2 regions of the Amedibacillus sp. YH-ame10 genome follow, and region 1 is predicted to be linked to the other one. Evidence: riboswitches for the same ligand, from Rfam matches in the RefSeq annotation. Region 1 holds a riboswitch; the other holds the start of a gene.
What was found. Region 1 has a riboswitch for lysine ahead of ACWG42_RS05965 (Na+/H+ antiporter NhaC family protein). Riboswitches for the same ligand answer to the same signal wherever they lie in the genome.
Positions count from the first base shown of each region.

Region 1 (8,397 bases):
AATTTGATACATACAAATCCCTCCCCTTTGATTCTATCTTGTCCTTTTCATTTTACTAGATTTTGATATCTATGAATAATATATTGTCATATTTAACACGTATTTTGTCATATTTGACAATCATAAATGTATACCTTTCGATACTTTGAAAAAATGATATTTTCATTTGAAAAAGAAAAAAAATATCATAAAAAAAAGATATATTCTTTAAAAAACAATATATCTTTAAATGTATACATTTAGAGATAGGCTTCTAACTCTATATATACTATATCATAATACTCACTAAAGAATGAACACTTTCTCTTCGCAATCCTTTTGAAATCCAACATTAACTAAATTGTTACGAATTGCAAAATTATGAACATCGATATCTCCAATTAGCTTATCTATTTTGGCATGATGTGCAATATCTATCGCTTTATTTAATAACAAGCTACTATAATGATGCCCTTGTTCCTCAGGTATAACTCCAATATAGGTGATACCCGCAACACCTTCCACCAGCTCATTGATTGCGATGAATCCAACAGGAACATCCTGTACCAATAAGATTTGGAAAAATTTATTACTGTCCTTATCTTCTAGGATTTCTTTTAATGTACTTTCAACACCTTCCTGTAATCCTAAATCTTTGTACTCTTTTTGAAGAAGTATATCTAGTGTGGTGGAACTTGCTTTGATCATGAGTTCTAATACATCTTTATATTCCATATCCATCGCGCTTGTAAATGTATAACCAGAGGTATCCTTGCTTATCGGTTTGATTGTGTAACTCTCCCTTTCTATGCATAAATTTGCATAGCTTTGGCAAGCCATATATATTTTTTCATAATGTATCTTATCTGTATATAAGTCTAAGCGCCACTCCACATTTCTAGGTAATTGTACGAATACATCGCTTAAGAAACTATCGACTTCCTCTTGAGGTATATCTTCTACTGTGAAATGTGCTAGATAGTGCATTTCTTCGAAGATTATCAATCTACATACTACCTTTTCATCCTGAACTTTAACAAAGCATTTTTCCAATGGAAATCCTTCTTTTATTTCTTGTCTTAAGGACTCATTTTGTGCATCACTACTTGATGGCATAGAAACCATCGATTCTACAAATTCTTTACTACATGTTGTTGTTTTCATTGTTTATGATCCTTTCCATTTATGTTTGTTGCATAGGGAAAGAAAAAGCATCCCAAAGAAGGGATGCTAAACACACTGTTAGATTATATTAAACAGGCGTTTCGTATCTTTCCTTTGTTTTATTATTAGGTTTTTCATACAAACCACCTGCCTTTCGTTGATTTTATATTAACATGCACAGCATAAATTGTAAACTGGATATTGATTTACAAGTACTTCCATTGACATTTCGTTGGAATAATGGTAGTCTAAACAACGTTAATTGATAGAGGCGCAAATCACAAGAGTACATCTTCACATCTGCTTGGTGGCAGTGAATATGGAAAGGGTTATTTGCCGAAGAAACATATGAACACCAATTCAATGTTTCTGGTATTTTGCACAACATGCACAATACTGTCACTTTACATAAAGTGGAGAGCTATCTAAAGTATAGAAATTATATGCTTTGGTGGAGTCTGTCCAACAAGGCATTTTTTTATGGAGGAGATGATTTTATGGAGTTTACCGCAACATTTTTCTCGCTATTACCACCAATTATAGCGATTGCTTTAGCACTGATTACCAAAGAAGTGTACTTATCCTTATTTATAGGGATTGTATCAGGGGCGTTACTAGTAAGTGGGTTTCAAGTACTAGACGCAACACACGTTATCTTTGATACGATGGGTGAAAATTTAGGAGATACTTGGAATATAGGAATTCTTATTTTCCTTGTATTTCTAGGTATGATTGTTTCTTTGATGAATCGTGCAGGTGGAAGTAAAGCATATGGCGCTTGGGCGAATAAAAAGATACATACAAAGCATGGCGCATTATATGCAACGTTTGCTCTTGGTTCTTTTATATTTGTAGATGATTACTTCAATTGTTTAACCGTTGGGAATATTATGCGTGAAGTGAGTGATTCCTTTAAGATATCACGTGCTAAGCTTGCTTATATTATTGATTCTACGGCTGCGCCGATTTGTATCATTGCGCCTATTTCTAGTTGGGCTGCAGCAGTAAGTGGATATACGAGCGGTGATGGATTCACATTATTCCTTAGTACCATTCCTTATAATTTATATGCATTATTAACTATCATAATGGTGATTCATGTTATACGTAATGACTTTGATTTTGGTAAAATGGAAGAGAACGAGAATTGTGCTGCATTAGGGGATGTTCACTTTGGTCTACATGATTATCAAAATAATGAAGAAATACCTACATCGGATAAAGGAAAAGTATTAGATTTGGTTCTGCCTGTTCTATTCTTAATCATTGCTTGTGTTACAGCTATGATTTATACTGGGGGATTTTTCGAGGGTGTTGATTTTATTACTGCCTTTACAAATTGTGATGCATCTAGTGCTCTTGTATTAGGATCGTTCTTTACTTTGATTTTTACATTCTTATTGTATATTCCTCGTCGTATTATTCGTTATCAAGATTTCGCAGACTGTATTCCACAAGGGTTTAAAATGATGGTTCCTGCCATTATCATATTAATACTAGCTTGGACATTAGGTGACCTTGTTTCTACCAAACTTGAAGCAGGTATATTTGTGTCTGAACTTTTAAAACATGCGAGTATATCTTCCGCAATCTTACCCGCAATCTTATTTATTGCCGCAGCTGCTTTGGCTTTTTCTACTGGTACTTCTTGGGGTACCTTTGGTATTTTGATTCCTATTGTGACTGCTATCTTTGCGGAAGGAGAACCTTTATTAGTAATTTGTATATCTTCTATTCTTGCGGGTGCTGTTTGTGGAGATCATATTTCTCCTATTTCGGATACGACCATAATGGCATCAGCTGGTGCACAGTGTAATCATATTAATCATGTCACCACACAGACACCATACGCTTTGATTGTCGCTGTTTCTTGTGTGGTTGGATATCTTGTTGCCGGATTTACTAAGAACGTTTATATCACCTTTATTGTAGCTTTAATTACAATGGTAATTGTGAATAAAATTGTATGGAAACTAAAGAAAAGGAAGCGATAACCGCTTCCTTTTTCATTTATACGTTAAATCTAAAATGCAATACATCTCCGTCTTGCACAACATATTCTTTACCCTCTAAACGAAGTTTACCTGCTTCTTTTACAGCAAGCTCTGTTTCTAACGCATCAATATCATCAAACTTGTAACATTCTGCACGAATGAATCCTTTTTCAAAATCGGTATGAATAACACCTGCACATTGAGGAGCCATCATTCCTTTTTTGAATGTCCATGCACGGCATTCATCTTCTCCAGCTGTAAGGAATGTACATAAATCAAGGATATTGTAAGCTGCTTTCACAACCTTATCTAAACCACTTTCCGCAATTCCTAAATCATTTAAGAACTCAGTTTTTTCTTCTGCATCCAAAGAAGATAATTCTTCTTCAATCTTTGCACAAATCGCGACAACTTGATTGTTTTCTGCTTTCGCAAATTCTTTCACCTTGACATAATATGGATTTTCATCAGGATTAGAAATTTCTTCTTCTGACATATTCGCAATATAAATCATAGGTTTTAGTGTTAACAAACTAAAAGCTTTGATAATAAATAGCTCATCTTCATTCAGTTCTACACTTCGTGCTGGACTTGCTGCCACTAAAGCCTCTTGCAATTTCTTTAAAACTGCAACCTCTTTTATAGCATCTTTATCTTTATTTGTCATGGCTTTACGTTCAATTTTACCTAAACGATTTTCTACTGTTTGTAAGTCCGCTAGAATTAGTTCTAAATTGATAATTTCAATATCGCGAATAGGATCTACATCCCCTTCTACGTGTGTAATATTAGCATCATCAAAACAACGTACAACATGACAGATTGCATCCGTTAATCGAATGTTACTTAAGAATTGATTTCCCAACCCTTCACCTTTACTAGCACCTTTTACAAGACCCGCAATATCGGTAAATTCAAATGTTGTATAAATCGTCTTTTTTGGATGAAACAATTCTACCAAGCGATCAATTCTATGATCAGGTACTTCTACGACTCCTACGTTTGGTTGTATCGTCGCAAATGGATAGTTTGCTGCCTCCACTTGTGATTTTGTTATGGCGTTAAATAATGTAGACTTTCCAACATTTGGCAAACCTACGATTCCTGCTGTTAATGGCATATCATCATTCCTCTCAATTCAATGGTTACATTTTATCATGTTTTATGTTATATGCAAAGAACTTACGTATCACGTCATACTACATGGTGCATTTTGAGTATGCTTACACTCACACTATGAAATTTATGTAAAAAATATCCCTAACATTATATAGAGATATTTTTCACATCATACTATTCTTCGCTACCTTCTGCTTTTTCAATCACTTTCTTAAGTTTCTTCTCGAATTCAACCCTAGGGAATAACACGCTTGTACCACACCCCATACATTTAATACGAATATCTGCCCCCATACGAATCACTTTCCAATATTTTGATTTATGGCAAGGATGTTCTTTTTTCATTTCCACGATATCATTTAAATCATATTCTTTATTTACCATAAGACCTCCAGAAAATCTAAGATTTTCATTTCTCCCTTTTACAATAAGATTCCAATGTATTTTCCATTAACATCGCAATGGTCATTGGTCCAACACCCTTTGGTACAGGTGTAATATAAGATGCTTTGTCTTCCACATCTTCAAAATCAACATCTCCACACATTTTATTATTTTCATCTCTATTGATACCAACATCGATTACTACAGCACCATCTTTGATCCAATTCTTAGTGATCATCTTGGCTTTTCCAATTGCCGCAACTACGATATCTGCTTTTGAAGTCACACTTTCAATATCTTTGGTTCTTGAATGACATATTGTAACCGTTGCGTTTTTATTCATTAGAAGCTGTGCAACTGGTTTTCCTACAATGTTACTTCTTCCAATAACTACTGCACTTTTCCCACTTAAATCATCAAATCCTATCGTTTCTAGAATACGGATGATCCCTTTCGGTGTACAGGAAACAAAGGTATCTTCTTGTAACATTAGCTTACCTACATTATAAGGATGAAATCCATCCACATCTTTGTCAGGTCGAATTGCCAACAATACTTCTTCTTCACGGATTTGACTTGGAAGAGGCAATTGAACCAAAATACCATCTACCTTTGCGTCCTTATTCAAAGAATCAATCAATGACAACAATTCTTCTTCTGTGGTTTCTTGTGGAAGTCTTAAAAGTTCATTTTCCATTCCAATTTCATGACATGCTTTTTCTTTTCCAGTTACATAAGAAATACTTGCTTGATTATCTCCAACAAGAACAACGACCAGTTTTGGAATTCGTTTCCCTTCTTCTTTTAATCGATCAATTTCTATCTTCAGTTTTGATTTCACATCTTTTGCGATTTCACTACCATATACTATTTCTGCCATATGTATGCCTCCTTTACCATTGTGAGCTATCTATAATGATGGTGACTGGACCATCATTGCATAAGTCTACTTTCATATCTGCACCAAACACACCTGTTTCCACATGTATTCCTTCTTGCCTTAATACCGTATTAAAATATTCATATAAAGGCTTTGATATCTCTGGCTTTGCAGCCTTATCAAAACTTGGTCTTCTGCCCTTCTTACAATCCGCAAAAAGCGTAAACTGCGAAATCGATAGAATTGCTCCACCTATATCATCTAACCCTTTATTCATCTTTCCCTCTTCGTCTTCAAATACACGAAGTTGCGCACATTTCTTTGCGACCTTGGAAACAATTTCTTCATTATCATCATGTGTAATTCCTACAAGGGCTAAAAATCCTTGTTGTATTTGTCCATGTATTTTACCATCTATTGTTACAGAGGCATGTGTAACTCTTTGAAGTACAACGCGCATTCTATCACCCTTTCATGTTCTTACATATTTTAACAGACTTCCTCTATATTTAAAAGAAAGAACGTAAAAGATATTAATAAAAACATTCATCATATAACCAAGGTTATCGACAAATGCTTTAAAGTATTCTTTCTTAGTACGTTAAGATTTCAATCCCGTGTTCCGTTACTAGAATAGTATGTTCCCACTGTGCACTCAATTTACCATCTTCTGTATAAGATGTCCATCCATTATCCGCATCAATAAATAAGTGATAATCTCCTTCATTGATCATAGGCTCTATCGTAAACACCATGCCTGGTACTAATACCATACCAGTTCCCACTCTTCCAACATGAGATACAACAGGATCTTCGTGGAATTCTTTCCCAACACCATGACCTGCAAAATCCACTACTACACTATATCCGTTCTTTTTGGCATGTTCCATAATCGCTGCCCCAATATCCCCAACATGTCCCCAAGGCTTAACCGCCTTAATACCGATTTCTAAACATTCTTTGGTAACTTCCACAAGACGTTTTGCCTCATCAGAAACATTTCCAATCATAAACATACGACTTGCATCTGAATAATATCCATGATAAATGGTAGACACATCTACATTGACAATGTCTCCATCCATTAAAATAATATCTTTATCCGGAATACCATGGCACACTTCATCATTGATAGAAGTACACACACTCTTTGGAAAGCCTTGATAATTTAAAGGTGCAGGAATCGCTTTATGCTTCGTTGTATAATCGTACACCAACTGATCAATTTCATCTGTACTCATGCCTACATGAATATGTTCTGCAACATAATCTAGTACACCCGTATTAATCTTTCCACTTTTACGAATGCCTTCAATTTCTTCTTTATTTTTAATCAATGAACGTTGAGGAATTGTCTTTCCTTCTTTCGCAAGTTTCGCGAGTTTTTCGTCAAACTTTTCATGACATTGTTTATATTTCTTTCCGCTTCCACACCAACAGCGTGTATTTCTTCCTATTTCCATAATTTACACCTCTTTTTTCTTTCTATAGTATAGCACTATCTAAAGATTTATGCATGTAGATATCGCAACAAATCTTCGCGCAATTGAAAAGACCTCTATGAGGGAGTATAGAGGTCTACAGGAATGAAGGAGGGTAATGAAATATATTTTGAATGAGGAAGAGACATTACCCTTATGATAGACAGACACCTTTCCTTGTCTGTAGCTATATCATACTCTTTGAATGTGTAATCTATGTGAATACGAATTGAAGATTATGTAAAATTATTCTTTGACTTTATGAACATTGCCCTTTTCAATAAACCAAGAAAGGATGCATGCTTATGAAATCTAGGGAAAAATTATCATCACGTTTAGGATTTATATTAATATCTGCAGGATGTACAGTTGGACTTGGCAATGTTTTGAGATTTACTTATATTACTGGACAATATGGAGGAGCTGCATTTGTATTACTTTATCTTGTCTCTTTAGTTCTATTAGGATTTCCTATTATGACAATGGAATTTTCTGTTGGACGCGCTTCACAAAATCTGCCGCTAAGAGTTTTGATGTATTAGAACCAAAAGGTACAAAGTGGCACAGAATCAAATATATTGCCATCGGTGGAAACTATTTATTAATGATGTTTTATACAACCGTAGGTGGTTGGATGTTAAATTATTGTTTTAAAATGGTGAGTGGTCAATTCAATCATGTTGATAAAGCCACAGTAGATAGTACTTTTCATACTATGACTTCAAACCCAGGGGAATGCATCTTTTGGATGATGGTTGCGATTGTTATAAGTTTTATTATCTGTAGTCGTGGTTTACAAAATAGAGTTGAAAAGATTTCTAAATATATGATGTCTTGCCTATTTGCGGTTTTAGGAGATGCAATCTTTGCGGCGTTAACAACCATCATTGCAGTATTTGAAAACATTGTAGCGTTCGCTATGGACTTAGGTTGGACAAGAAAAAAAGCCGTGATTGTAAACTTTGTTTTGATTGTTGTTTTGTCTTTACCTTGTACATTAGGCTTTAGCGTATTATCCTTAATAGAACCTCTAGGATTTGGAACCAACATCCAAGATTTAGAAGATTTCATAGTAACCAATAATCTACTACCTTTAGGATCTCTATTGTACTTAATGTTTTGTACATCCCATTATGGATGGGAATGGAAAAATTTGCATTCCCTATCAATTATATATTGCCAACTATACTTGTTCTAATTGTTGCCTATATTCCCTTTCAAGCATGGCGTTTCCATAAGAATCCTAAAAAATAACCTAGCGGTTTTTTATTACTCACTCACAACATATGAAATTTACTTTAAACTTAATCACATAATATTAAAAGACCTTTGCGAGGGACAAAGGTCTAAGCATGAAGGCAGATAATGGAAAGTAAAATTGTAAACATGATAATTG
Region 1 is NZ_JBSPFA010000011.1:1,274-9,670, reverse strand. It holds gene ACWG42_RS05975 (LytR/AlgR family response regulator transcription factor) at 1-12, opposite strand, end outside; gene ACWG42_RS05970 (GNAT family N-acetyltransferase) at 286-1,143, opposite strand; lysine riboswitch at 1,402-1,575, shown strand; gene ACWG42_RS05965 (Na+/H+ antiporter NhaC family protein) at 1,641-3,137, shown strand; gene ychF (redox-regulated ATPase YchF) at 3,154-4,257, opposite strand; gene ACWG42_RS05955 (DUF951 domain-containing protein) at 4,431-4,640, opposite strand; gene folD (bifunctional methylenetetrahydrofolate dehydrogenase/methenyltetrahydrofolate cyclohydrolase FolD) at 4,666-5,520, opposite strand; gene dtd (D-aminoacyl-tRNA deacylase) at 5,534-5,980, opposite strand; gene ACWG42_RS05940 (methionyl aminopeptidase) at 6,114-6,983, opposite strand; gene ACWG42_RS05935 (hypothetical protein) at 7,307-7,543, shown strand; gene ACWG42_RS05930 (hypothetical protein) at 7,636-8,199, shown strand.

Region 2 (8,397 bases), on a different contig from region 1:
TTATCTCCTTTATTCAAATTATGAAAGTGTGCAATGTGTTGTATTACATCATCGCTTTTATATAAGTCTTTTAATGTATACGAGAAAGGTAATGTATTTTGGGGAAGTGAGTGACAAATTGGAGCATGATAATCTTTTTCATAAGATTCTTCAATCCAATAGAACCAATCTGGATGTTTTGCAATATAGGCATTATTTCTTGCCATCTTTGCAGGACAATACTCAACAATCACTTTCATTCCTAGCACATGACTTGCCTCAACAAATGCCGCAAACTGTGCTTCTACACTCATGGATTTTAAAATAGGATCTCCTAGTTGTTCATCGATTTTTTGAAAATCTACAACAGCTTCTTTACATGCATAATCATGAGCTTTTTGTGTTTTCCCAAGGGCAAAAGGTTGATGTAGTAAAATCGTATCGATTCCCATTCTCTTTAACAGTGGTAAAAGCGCAATGCTTTTTAAAAAGGTGCCATTGTCTGATAAATGATATAAATTATCATTTGAAATATAATCATCACGATCGTGATCCCATGAAGTTGCACAACGTATCATAAGAGAATATACACTAGCTTTTGATAGCCAAGAACTATCCTCTGTTGATACCGTTGAACAAAGTTCTCCCTTACCTTTAAACATTTGATCCAACGTGTACGCGTAAAAGGAATAAGGGTTCACAATCAATTGTTTATTTCTTAATTTACGTACATAACGAAATCCAAAATGATTCCAAGATTCAGGAATTACATAATTATATGTGTCTTGTTTATGCAATGCTTCTTCATGATGCAATGTGTCTATCATAAGCTGTAGGTTTTTCATAGAGAAAGCCTCCTTATTGTTGTGTGTAGTATGTTTTTGTACAATTCTATTTCTATTTTATCATTTCGACAATGTTTTTTGAAGAAGGTTTCTATAATCTTATTGATTGGGAGTGATAAAATGAAAAAAGTGATACTTATATGCGCATTTGCTTTGTGTTTCAGTGGTTGTTCTTTACAGGGAGAGCCTTCTAGTGTACTCGATAGCCAAAATCACTTTCAAATAGAAGAAGACGCAAGCCTTCATATTCGGATGGATGATAGTGCCTATGCTAGTGCGATACGCAATCTATGGGATACAACATTTCCAAAACATAAAGGTGCACTTAGTATTCACTGTGATACTTCCAAAGATTTTTCTACCTATGATATTGATTACCTTCAGGACACGCAAATTGCTAAGCGAAAGGAGAAGCTTTACAATATTGAACACGTTCAAGAACATATAGAATTGCCAGTAGAAGATTACTTACAGAAAGATGAAGACTATTTTCTACCAGTAGATGGAAGAGGACTTGTTTTCCTATACAACGAAGAAGCGCTCATTGCGCGAGGGGGAAGTATACAAAATATGGAAAGCTTTGAAACGATGAAATCCCTTGGAAATCATGTTTACTATCATAATCGAAATGCTGAGTATGTGTACCCTTTTTTGCATACAGAAGAGGACCAAGAAGAAGATACATGGTATGAGAACTTAGAAGCTTATCGCAATCTTAATAAAGATAATGAATTCCTAGATGATCAATATGAAATGTCATCCTTTTATAAGGATGGTTATATTTGTGGTCTTGTACAAAATGATGGAACATATCAACTCACAGATCTATATCGAAAAGGAAAGCTTCACTTTAAAAGCATGCCAACGTATCACTCACAGTCCTTTTCTCCTATTGTCGATACCTATGGCTTTGTAGTATATAAAACTACGAAGTATCCAGGTGCCGCAAGTGCATTCCTACAACTTGTGCGAAGTGAAAGTGGAATGAAACTTCTTCTAAAACATACATCGAAAACACCCCTCATCGCAAAGAAAGCACTTGAAGATTTCTTTGTGTATGATCGAAGCAGAAAAGAATTGATGGAAGCACTTAATGAGAGTCAATTGCGTAATTCCAAGATACTTGCCAAGATGAAAAAGGAAAACTTCTATAGTACCATTCAAAATGCTATGTATACAAAAGAAAGCAATGAATCGTTTATAAAAAAAATGAAGGATGATATAGAATCATTTTTGTAAGGAGTTGTTTTAGATATTATCAAAAAAGGAATCCTGTGAGATTCCTTTTCTATCAGATATTATTGTTCAAATAAGATATCTTTCATAGTATACATACCTGGAACTTGTTTGCATGCAAATTGTGCAGCACGAATCGCCCCATTTACAAAGATTTGTTTACTATTGGCAGTATGTTTAATTTCTAAGATTTCATCTTCACCGAAGAAATATACGCTGTGTTCTCCAGCAACACTTCCACCACGAACAGCATGTACACCAATTTCTTTTTGACGTTTTCCTACAAATCCATTTCTTCCATGAACTTCTTTATAAGCATGGGTAGGATTCATTGTTTGAATCAGCATTTTTGCAGTTCCACTTGGAGAGTCCTGTTTTTGATTGTGATGTTTTTCCACAACTTCTATATCAAAGTTTTCTTCCAACATTGGAGTTACAAGTTTTAGCATTTCTTGGAATACTGCGACTCCAAGAGAGAAGTTTGCTTGAAAAACGATCGGTGCTAGTGTTCCAAGTTCTTCAATCTGCTTGATTTGCAAGTCGTTATGACCTGTTGTACCACAGATGTATGCACTTTTGTGCTCTTTGATAAATGGATAGATCCAGTCTAAGTTATTAGGATGCGAGAAATCAATAATGACATCTACATGTTCTTGTAACTTTGATAGATCAGGATGATTGGTACCATCCGCAATCATAACGACTTGCATATCTTCTTTTTTCTCTATGGTATTTACTACGAGTTTCCCCATATTTCCAAAACCAACAACTAATACATTTATCATAGATTTACACCTTTAAGAGCTTTCCCCATCATAACTTTATGATCTTCACTCATTTCACATAATGGTAAACGGTATCCACCAACTGCTTTTCCCATTTGGTTCAATGCTTCTTTTACTGGAATAGGATTAACTTCGATAAACAATGCATGAATCAAATCCATATATTTGATTTGTGCATCTAAAGCGGCTTTATGATTTCCACTTAAATAGTCCATGACCATATCATGAGTTTCTTGTGGTACTACATTTGCTAATACAGAAATTACTCCACTTCCTCCCATGGATAGAACTGGAATAATCATGTCATCATTACCAGAATACATAACGAATTTATCATTTAAGCAGTGTGCAATATCTGCGATATAAGACATGTTTCCACTAGCTTCTTTAATTCCACAAATATTAGGATGTTTACTTAATGTTTCAATTGCCTCGGGAGAAATAGAACATCCTGTTCTTCCTGGAATGTTGTACATAATAATTGGTTTATTGACAGCATCTGCAACTGAAGTAAAGTGACGAATCATTCCTTCTGCATTTGCTTTGTTGTAATAAGGCGCTACAACTAACAAGGCATCTGCACCCATTTCTGCATACTCAATACTCTTATCAATCGCAATCTGCGTACAATTAGAACCACTTCCTACCATAACTGGAATACGTCCTTGAATGGTCTCTAGTGTACATTTTACAACTGCATCATCCTCTTCATGTGTCATAGTTGCGGATTCACCAGTTGTTCCTAATACAAGAATTGCATCTGTTTTATTTTCCACATGCCATTCTAAAAGTTCTTTTAATTTTTCAAAATTTACGGTTCCATCTTCATGGAATGGTGTAACAAGTGCTACAATACTTCCTTTTACATTAAACATAAGATGTTCTCCTTTTCGCGTTCTTACGCAATTATAAATCAAAAGCTTTAGCTAATACTTCTACCGCTTGTAGTTTATCTTTCTCTTCGATTGTTAATGAGATAGAAATTTCAGATGAAGTAATCATATAGTAAGGGATTTGATGTTCACTTAACGTTGTTAATACCTTTGCGGCAATCCCGCTATGAGTAGAAATTCCTACTCCAATAACAGATAATTTCACAAATCCCAACAATCTTGAAATTGGATATTTTGAATTTAGTTTATCAATGTTCTTAACGATGACATCACTTTGTTTTGTATTACAATAGAATTGAAAGTTTACTTTTCCATCGTGTGTCAAATGCTGAGAAATTGTATCAAGGTTGATATCTAAGTCCGCTATCATGCGAAACAATTCTCCTAAGAATACACCATCGTTTGGCAATTCGTTGACACGCATAATCGCATAATCATCTTTTACACTGATGCCGGTAATAGGCATATCTTCTAAGTTCTTTGTTGTCTCCATAATATACGTTCCTTTTCTCTCATCTTTTTCCAAAGCTTTTCCTAAAAATAATTTAACTCCATATTTACTAGCAAGTTCTACACTTCTTGTCTCTAAGACACCAGCACCAAGGCAAGCCATCTGCATCATTTCGTTATAGGTAATTTCATGTAGTAACTTTGCTTGTTTATACATTCTTGGATCAATGGTATACACCCCGTTTACATCCGTATAGATACGACATTCCCATCCAAGTTTCGCTGCCAACGCTACCGCAGTAGTATCAGAACCTCCTCTTCCAAGAGTCGTTATTTCACCATGTTCTGTAGCACCCTGAAATCCAGCAACTACAACCACTTTTCCATCATCCAAATGCTTTTGCAGTGTACTAATTTCAATATCTTTAATACGTGCATGTGCATGATGATTGCTTGTGATAAAACCACACTGATATCCCGTTAATGAAATAGCACTTACACCCAAAGCATCAATGGCCATCGCCAATAAAGTAATGGTACGTTGTTCTCCTGTAGACAACAAAGAATCCATTTCACGCTCATTTGTACTACCAATTTCATTTGCCATTTCAATCAGCTTATTTGTTGTTTTCCCCATGGCACTCGCCACAATAATTACATTATGTCCAGCGCGTTTCATCTCTACAGCATGAGCGGCAATTGCCTTAATTTGATCAATCGTCCCTACGCTTGTTCCACCATACTTCTCTACTACATTCATACATTAATTGCCTCATCACATTCCAAATCACATAAATCTTCAAAGCTTTCTCTTTTCACAACCACTCTTGCTTTGCCATCTTTCACAAAAACCACGGCAGGTTTTGATAGACGATTATAGTTACTTGCCATACTGTATCCATAAGCACCAGTTGTATAAAGGATCAATAAATCATTTTGTTGAGCCTTTGGTAACATTACATCTTCAATAAGGATATCTCCAGACTCACAACATTTTCCTGCAACTGTTACTTTTTCTATTTTTTCTTCGTTCATACGGTTCGCAATATCACAAGCATACGCTGCTTGATATAATGCAGGACGAATGTTATCGCTCATCCCACCATCCACAAAGATATATTTTTTATTTTCTGTTTCTTTTTGATACCCAATGCGATATAAGGTAGAACCAGCTTCAGCCACAATGCTACGTCCTGGTTCAATCATAATCTTAGTTAAAGAAAGGTTATATTTCGCTTTCTCTTCTTTACAAGTTGTAAGGATTGTTTTGCATACTTCCTGTAAAGGAATTGGATGATCATCACTTGTGTAATATGCCGCAAATCCACCACCAAGATTTAAAGCGTGAATTTCTAAGCTATATTCTTTTTGCATATCATCTACAAACTTCGCAAGTGTTTGTATTTCCGCAACATAAGCATCTTTATCAAAGATTTGAGATCCGATATGAGAATGGAATCCTTCAAATGTAATCTGTGGTGTAGATGTTAATGTTTTGATCATATCCGCAATTTGTTGTTTCATAGTTATAGAAGTTCCAAACTTACTATCCAAATGTGCAGTTACAATATATTTATGCGTATGTGCTTCCACTCCTGGATTCACACGCAACATTGTTTTAATTGATTTCCCACTTTGACGAACTGCCTGTACTAGCATTTCGCATTCCATAGCGTTATCCACCACAATGGTACCAACTCCATAAGTTAAAGCCATTTGAAGTTCTTCATAAGATTTGTTATTTCCATGGAAATACACACGTTCCATTGGAAAGTTTGCTTGTTTCGCAGTAAATAATTCTCCACCACTTACAACATCTAAACACAATCCATAAGCACTTACTAACTCAATCAAAGCCTTACAAGTAAAAGCCTTAGATGCATATAGTACTTCCGTTTCGAACTCATCACTTTGAAAAAGTTCATAGAATTGACTCATTTTCACAGTAATTTTGTTTTCATCATAAATGTACAATGGTGTACGGCAAGTATTTGCCAACTGTTCAACAGATACACCAGATATTTCTAATACGTTCTTGTCCATAAGGTCACCTCATCTATATAAAAAGTCAGTAAGTAGAAATGCATCACTTACTGACTATCGCTTTATATCGATTGGAAAGTAAGATAGCACATCTACAGTACTGTAGACAGTTCTACGGATATTCTCCATAGACCCACCATTTTCCTATGCCTAAGAAAACAGTTCGGCAAATTTGCTTCTATCTTAGATCGTTACCTGCCGGTTCCCTAAGATATTGTCGCATTCGCACCTCTATCAAATTCACACGTATCATAACACTATCTATGCAAAAAAACAATAGTTATATGAAAGAAATGCCCATTATTTCATAAATTCTGAAAAATGTTACATATTCAATAGAGGTTTCTCTCAACTATAGTACCATGAACCATGTAATCAATACATACAGAAATAAACATTCTTGTTAAGAAAATGTAAATGTGAGCATCATTTCTCTTACAAATAAAAAAGATGAAGCCTATGCCTCATCTCAAGGATCCTAGAAAGTAAAATACTAAAATTACAATCCCTAATATAATCGCAGTAAATAAGACCGTTCGAAAGGTAAAGACTTCATTGAAGACATCTTCATTTTCATTTCGCATGACATCGAATATTTCTTGTTGTTGTTTGTCATCTAGGTGTTTTTCTTGCGAATGGAGATTCTCCTGATCCATCTTCTCACCCCTCCACACTACATTGTTAAATTTGTATCCATATTATACCATAAGCTTTTTAAAATTGTTGATTTCTAACAAAACCGTAATAAAGTTTATATAAAGAAAAAAGAACGGTATTACTCTCCGTTCTCAAATGATACCATGTTTTTTGAAACAATGATAAATTCCATCTTCCTTACTAGAGGTCGTTTGTTCATCACTTAATCGAATCAATTCCTTATTTGCATTTGCCATGGCGACTCCACAATGTGCATGTAAAATCATATCTACATCGTTCATACTATCTCCAATCGCAATGGTATCACAAACAGGAATATGGAAATAATCAAGTAGGATATCCATACCCGTTGCTTTAGAAATATGGGCACACGTAATTTCTCCATTGATAATAGGGTTTTCATCCACGCCATGCAACGTCAATTTCAAGTGAGAAGATAAATTTTCTTGAACTATTCGACAGGCATTCTGCTCTTTCGCAAAAATAGCAATCTTTAAAATTTGTTCATAATCTTTATCCTGAAATTGTTGATAGGGTAACATATGAACACTTGCCATATATTGTCTAGCTAATTCACTATTCATATCCATTTCATTTTTAAATAAATCGTGAAAGAAGGAGAACCCCGTCTCATCTAAGAAGGAATCTCGTATCCCTTCAAGATTGAATCCTACATGATGTTTTTGTAATAGTTTAATAACATCTACAATATCTTTTTTGTTCATAACTTCTTGAAATAAGAGTGTATCTCTTGTTTCCACATAACTTCCACAAGAAAAAATAAAGCCATCAAATCCTAAATCTAGTAAATCTTGTGCCACCTCTGGCTTTGCTCTTCCCGTTGCCAAGCAAACTTTATGACCATTTGCACGTGCTTCCTTTATAGCGATTTTGCTTGATTCCAGTATCCCTACTTCATGGTCCAACAAAGTACCATCGATATCTAAAAATATACACTTCATGATTCACTCTCCAAAGAGGATATATTGGCATAGACTAGATTTTCGAAGTCTTTAAAATTACGACAATCTTTCGCCTGCTCAATCATACTTTGTTCACTAAACAATAGAACAAGAGTTTCATATAAATCATGGAAGATGCGTTTATCAATTTTATTGATCGCTACTAATAAAATGACATGGACTAGATGTTCATCCCAAAGCACTCCTGTTGGAGATATGACAACTCCAATACAAGTTTTCATAGCCTCCATTTTCATAGAATGAGGAATTGCGATATTGCCAAAAGCAGTAGAGGCTGCAGTTTCTCTAACCATGACGTTGTTTTCAAAATCATGATCTACGAATTCTAACGCGACCATTTTATTTGTTAAGGTATGCAGAATATCATCACGTGTTTTTTGTTCTTGCGTTATCATGAACAGTTCTTTAAAGAAAAACTCTTTGAAGTTTTTTTTCAAAATATAACGTTTTTCATTTGCCTTACAAGCATCAATGGCAGTTTGAATGGACGCAAGATTTAAGCGTGTTGAAAGAGGAGGAATCATAC
Region 2 is NZ_JBSPFA010000004.1:9,937-18,333, reverse strand. It holds gene ACWG42_RS02395 (maltodextrin glycosyltransferase) at 1-824, opposite strand, end outside; gene ACWG42_RS02390 (hypothetical protein) at 945-2,063, shown strand; gene dapB (4-hydroxy-tetrahydrodipicolinate reductase) at 2,123-2,845, opposite strand; gene dapA (4-hydroxy-tetrahydrodipicolinate synthase) at 2,842-3,720, opposite strand; gene ACWG42_RS02375 (aspartate kinase) at 3,752-4,948, opposite strand; gene lysA (diaminopimelate decarboxylase) at 4,945-6,231, opposite strand; lysine riboswitch at 6,308-6,473, opposite strand; gene ACWG42_RS02365 (hypothetical protein) at 6,696-6,887, opposite strand; gene ACWG42_RS02360 (HAD family hydrolase) at 7,020-7,850, opposite strand; gene ACWG42_RS02355 (BglG family transcription antiterminator) at 7,847-8,397, opposite strand, start outside.
Region 2: linked by a shared signal. The riboswitch ahead of lysA (diaminopimelate decarboxylase) and the one ahead of ACWG42_RS05965 (Na+/H+ antiporter NhaC family protein) in region 1 are both predicted to bind lysine.